One region of the Colwellia sp. MEBiC06753 genome, then DNA from elsewhere that is predicted to be linked to it. Evidence: predicted binding sites of a transcription regulator. Region 1 holds the regulator's gene; the other holds the start of a gene.

Region 1 (3,205 bases):
GTGAGCGGTGATAAAATTGTCTACAATACCTTAACTGAACAATTGGAAGCAGAAGGCGGTGAACAATCTGTGACCACCATATTAAAACCTAAAGCAAAAGGTAATAATTAAATGGCAGAGGGTACATTATCTGCCAAAGGGTTGGCAAAGGCCTATAAAGGTCGACAGGTTGTTAAAAATGTCAGCTTACAAGTGGGGGAAGGGCAAATTGTTGGTCTTCTTGGGCCAAATGGTGCTGGTAAAACAACGTCGTTTTATATGATTGTTGGTTTAGTGCCGAATGATGGCGGCCAAATCATGTTAAATGATGAAGATTTAACTTTATTGCCGATGCATGAAAGAGCGCGGCGAGGCATTGGCTATTTACCACAAGAAGCGTCTATTTTTCGTAAATTAACCGTATACGAAAATATTATGGCGATTTTGCAAACTCGAAAAGATCTCTCTGCACTTGAGCGGGAAGAAAAAGTAGAGCTGCTTATTGAAGAATTTAATATTGGCCATATTAGAGATAATACTGGCATGAGTTTATCAGGTGGTGAACGCCGACGTGTCGAAATTGCTCGGGCATTAGCGGCAGACCCGCGTTTTATTTTGCTAGATGAGCCGTTTGCTGGTGTTGATCCGATTTCGGTTGGCGATATAAAAAAGATTATTATTCATCTGAAACAGCGCGGAATTGGCGTATTAATCACTGATCATAATGTCCGTGAAACCCTCGATGTTTGTGAACATGCTTATATCGTCAGTCACGGTGAATTAATTGCTGAAGGTAATTCAGATCAAATTCTTGCAAATCAGCAAGTAAGAGATGTATACCTAGGCGAGCAATTCAAGCTATAGTAAGCAATATAACATTAATAAATTAACACCAATTTAAAGCTAAATTGGTTTAAAGCTAAATTAGAACAATAGGACTTGTAAATACTCGATGCGCCCATCACTTCAACTTAAGATTGGTCAACAACTTACCATGACGCCTCAGCTTCAGCAGGCGATTAAGTTATTACAATTATCGACGCTTGATTTACAACAAGAAATTCAGGAAGCGCTTGAAAGCAATCCATTGTTAGAAGTGGATGAGTCTAGCAATAACCAAGACGATAATAATACCAGCATTGAAGAAGCGTCATATTCAGCCAGCGCTCAGTCCGAGCAAAACTATAGTGATGGTAGTGAAGATGCTGCGCCAAGCGCCGATGAAGTTAGCACCACCGATGCGATGGAAAAAAATGATATTCCAGAAGAGTTAAGTGTTGATTCTACGTGGGATGACTCATTTAGTGCAGGGGTTTCTAGTTCTGGTATTGGCACATCTGGCAGCGATGACTATGTTTATCAAGGCGAAACAACAGAGTCGATTCAAGATCATTTACGCTGGCAAATGGAATTAACCCCGTTTACAGAAACTGATGAAGCCATTGCCATGGCGATAATTGATGCTGTTGATGATGCCGGTTATTTGACCGTATCAGCAGAAGATATTTTAGAAAGTATTGGCATTGACGATGTTGAATTAGATGAAGTCGAAGCCGTACTTAAACGGGTAAATATGTTTGACCCAGTAGGTGTGGCTGCGCGTTCAGTACCTGAATGTTTACTGATTCAATTGAATCAATTTGACAAAGAAACGCCTTATTTAGCGGAAAGTAAATTAATCATTTCTGAGCACATTGATTTATTGGGTAATCGTGACTATCGTCAAATAATGAGGAAGACGAAATTAAAAGAAGACCAATTACGTGAAGTCATTCGTTTAATTCAGTCGTTAAATCCTCGCCCTGGTGATGCCGTCATTAAAAGCGATGATCAGTATGTTATCCCTGATGTATCCGTAGAAAAGAAAAATGGTCGTTGGGTGGTTGAACTAAACCCAAGTACTGCGCCAAAACTGTCGATTAATCAACAGTATGCGGCCATGACCAAAACAATGAAGTCATCAGATGATAACCAATTTATTCGTGCTAACCTGCAAGAAGCGAAATGGTTTATAAAAAGTTTAGAGAGTCGCAACGAAACGCTATTAAAAGTGTCTAACTGTATTGTTCAACGCCAGCAAGGTTTTTTTGAATATGGCCCTGAGGCTATGCGACCTATGGTGTTGAATGATATTGCGGAAGCGGTTGATATGCATGAATCAACGATCTCGCGGGTAACGACGCAAAAATTCATGCACACACCAAGAGGTATTTTTGAATTGAAATACTTCTTCTCAAGTCACGTAAGTACTGAAAACGGGGGGGAATGTTCATCAACAGCTATCAGAGCATTAATAAAGAAACTTGTTTCAGCAGAAGTACCTTCGAAGCCATTAAGTGATAGCAAAATGGCAGAGTTGCTGGCCGAACAAGGCATTAATGTGGCGAGACGGACTATAGCTAAATACCGAGAGTCTTTATCTATTCCACCGTCAAATCAAAGAAAAAGTTTACTATAAGTAATCAAGCAATGAGGAAAAGAGCTTATGCAAATTAATTTATCAGGCCACCATGTGGAAGTGACAGATTCATTACGCGATTTCGTTAACACCAAGTTTGCAAAGCTAGAGCGGCACTTTGATCACATCAATAATGTGTATGTCGTTCTTACAGTAGAAAAATTAAAGCAAAAAGCAGAAGCGACGGTTCACCTGAATGGTTCTGAAGTGCATGCCTCAGCAGAAAACCAAGATATGTACGCATCAATAGATTCACTGATTGATAAGTTAGATCGTCAAATTCTTAAATACAAAGGTAAGATAACCCAGCATTAACTTATGAAGCTGCAAGATATACTCACCGAGGACTGCACATCCTGTGCAGTCCAAATTCAAAGTAAAAAGAAAATCCTCGAACAAATTTGTGCAGTAGCGACGCATCGCATTCCTGAACACTCTACTTTTGAGCTTTTAGAAAGTTTAATGGAACGTGAAAAAATGGGTAGCACGGGTATTGGGAATGGCATTGCCATACCTCATGGACGTTTAACGGGGACTCATCATGTGGTTGCTGTATTAATGACCTCAGAGCAGCCAGTAGATTTTGATGCAATAGATAACCGCGCAGTTGATATTTTTATTGCGTTGTTTGTACCTGAAGATTGCTGCCAAGAGCACTTATCAACCCTGCAAAGTATTGCCAAGCTGTTTAGTGATAAACAATTAACCAAACAAATTCGACGTTGCCGAGACAATCATGAGCTTTACCAAATCATAAGTGATGCTCAA
Region 2 (3,205 bases), on a different contig from region 1:
ATAACGCCACCTGCTGTTAAGAATTCACGATCAACTTCAAGTGCATTTAATGCGTCTTCTAGTGAAGTTGCAACTTGTGGAATAGCTGCTGCTTCTTCCGCTGGTAAGTCGTATAAATCTTTATCCATAGCATCGCCAGGGTGGATTTTGTTTTTGATACCGTCAAGGCCAGCCATTAACATTGCAGCGAATGCCAAGTATGGGTTTGATGATGGATCAGGGAAACGTACTTCAATACGACGCGCTTTCGGGCTTGGTACTACTGGAATACGAATTGATGCAGAACGGTTACGTGCTGAGTAAGCAAGCATAACTGGTGCTTCGAAACCAGGAACAAGACGCTTGTATGAGTTAGTTGAAGCGTTAGTGAAAGCGTTTAATGCTTTAGCATGCTTGATGATACCACCAATGTAATAAAGTGCAGTTTCAGATAACCCGCCGTACTTGTCGCCAGAGAATAAGTTAACACCGTCTTTCGCTAAAGATTGGTGGCAGTGCATACCAGTACCGTTGTCACCAACTAATGGCTTAGGCATGAACGTCGCTGTTTTACCGTACGCGTGAGCAACGTTATGTACAACATACTTGTAGATTTGAACTTCATCAGCTTTGGTAACCATAGTGTTGAAACGACAAGCGATTTCGTTTTGGCCAGCAGTAGCAACTTCGTGGTGATGCGCTTCTACAACTAAGCCCATTTCTTCCATTACTAAACACATTGCTGAACGTAAGTCTTGTGAAGAATCTACTGGTGCTACTGGGAAGTAACCACCTTTAATACCAGGACGATGACCTGTGTTGCCGTCTTCGTATGAAGTGTTTGAGTTCCAGTGTGCTTCTTTATCGTCAATTGAGTAGCTTGCGCCGCTCATATCAACTTTGTATTTCACGTCGTCGAATAAGAAAAACTCTGGCTCTGGACCGAATAATACGGTGTCAGCAATACCTGTAGAACGCATGTACTCTTCTGCACGTTTAGCAACAGAACGAGGGTCACGGCTGTAACCTTGCATAGTTGCTGGCTCAAGAATGTCACAACGAATATTTAAAGTAACTTCTTCAGTGAATGGATCTAATACAGCAGTAGCAGCGTCAGGCATAAGAACCATGTCTGATTCATTAATACCTTTCCAGCCAGCAATTGAAGAACCGTCGAACATTTTACCGTCTTCGAAGAAGTCTTCATCGATTTGGTGATGAGGAATAGAAACGTGTTGCTCTTTACCTTTTGAATCAGTGAAACGTAAATCAACGAATTTTACGTCGTTTTCTTTGATCATATCTAAAACTGCTTGTGACATTATTGTCTCCAGTGAAGTTATCTAACAATTCATTAAAATGCAGGGCATTTGCCATGTGCAACCTTAAAGCGAATATCATGCCAATAAGCAAAGCCATAAAAAATGGGACACCTAGCTAATCTGTTAATTTAAAATGCACGGTATTGGTGCGTGATATGTCGATATTGGTGCAAAATTGAGTGTAGAAAACATATTTGCTTTATACCAGTGCAATATTGTTATCGTGCGAAAAATTAATCAATGCTTAGTTAAGTGATTTATTTTCTTTGCTTAACGACTCCTGTATAATTCGCGCCCAATTATAGCCCTATGAGCATACGCCCGTGTTAGATAAATTAAGAAATGTCGCGATAATAGCCCACGTTGACCATGGTAAAACAACTTTGGTTGATAAGTTATTACAGCAATCGGGAACATTAGATTCACGCACTGAAATTGAAGATCGTGTAATGGACTCTAATGATATCGAAAAAGAACGTGGTATCACTATTTTAGCGAAAAATACCGCAATTACTTGGAATGACTACCGCGTAAACATCGTGGATACTCCTGGTCACGCCGATTTCGGTGGTGAAGTAGAGCGTGTTATGTCAATGGTAGACTCAGTACTACTTATTGTTGATGCGCAAGAAGGCCCGATGCCACAAACGCGATTTGTAACACAAAAAGCCTTTGCTCAAGGGTTAAAGCCAATTGTAGTTATCAACAAAATTGACAAGCCAGGTGCTCGCCCTGATTGGGTAATGGATCAAGTATTCGATTTATTCGATAACTTAGGTGCAACTGATGAACAACTAGATTTCCAAGTAGTTTATGCATCAGCAATTAATGGTTGGGCATCGTTGGAAGAAGGTGAAGTTGGCACAGACATGACGCCACTTTTCCAAACTATTGTTGACCAAGTGCCAGCGCCAGATGCCGATCCTGAAGGTGCATTCCAAATGCAAATTTCACAACTTGATTACAGCTCATACTTAGGTGTAATTGGTGTTGGCCGTGTTACACGTGGTTCAGTTAAACCAAATCAACAAGTAACAATTCAAACCGCTGCTGGTCCTGTGCATAACGGCAAAGTAGGTAAAGTATTTGGTTACTTAGGTCTTGAGCGCCATGAAACAGATATCGCACATGCTGGTGATATTATTGCGATCACAGGTTTAGGTGAATTAAAAATCTCAGATACTATCTGTTGTCCATCAGAAGTTGAGCCATTACCGCCGCTTTCTGTTGATGAACCAACCGTTACCATGACTTTCCAAGTAAACACTTCACCATTTGCTGGTCAAGAAGGTAAATACGTGACTTCACGTAATATTCTTGAGCGTTTACAAAAAGAATTGGTACATAACGTAGCATTACGTGTTGAAGAAACTGAAGATCCGGATAAGTTCCGTGTATCAGGCCGTGGTGAATTACACTTAGGTATTTTGATTGAAAATATGCGCCGTGAAGGTTTCGAGTTAGCCGTATCACGTCCTGAAGTAATCATGCGTGAAGTTGATGGCCAGATTGAAGAACCATATGAAACGGTTACCGTTGATGTTGAAGAAGAACATCAAGGTTCGATCATGGAAAAAATGGGCTTACGTAAAGCTGAGCTAACTGATATGGCACCAGATGGTAAAGGCCGTATTCGTATGGACTTCATTATGCCTAGCCGTGGTTTAATTGGTTTCCAAACTGAGTTTATGACGTTAACCTCTGGTTCTGGTTTGATTTACCACACGTTCTTACAGTATGGCCCGCATAAAGGCGGCGAGATTGGTCAGCGCCTTAACGGTGTATTAATTGCCAATGCTCAAGGTAAAGCGCTAACTAACGCTTTATTTAACTTACAAGAACGTGGTCGTTTAATGATCGGTCACGGTGTTGAAGTATACGAAGGTATGGTAATTGGTATCCAT

Evidence for each region. Region 1 encodes sigma-54, which starts transcription at its own class of promoters, with help from an activator protein. Its sites were predicted from a motif close to GTTGGCACGNNNNTNGNNT; they were not measured.
Region 2: the regulator sigma-54 is predicted to act here: its motif matches at 1,368-1,386, upstream of glnA (glutamate--ammonia ligase).

What each region holds. Positions count from the first base shown of each region.
Region 1 covers NZ_JBQMTM010000011.1:43,793-46,997, forward strand. The annotation lists gene lptA (lipopolysaccharide transport periplasmic protein LptA) at 1-111, shown strand, start outside; gene lptB (LPS export ABC transporter ATP-binding protein) at 112-843, shown strand; gene ACOB82_RS10045 (RNA polymerase factor sigma-54) at 932-2,437, shown strand; gene hpf (ribosome hibernation promoting factor) at 2,465-2,752, shown strand; gene ptsN (PTS IIA-like nitrogen regulatory protein PtsN) at 2,756-3,205, shown strand, end outside.
Region 2 covers NZ_JBQMTM010000017.1:5,210-8,414, forward strand. The annotation lists gene glnA (glutamate--ammonia ligase) at 1-1,301, opposite strand, end outside; gene typA (translational GTPase TypA) at 1,625-3,205, shown strand, end outside.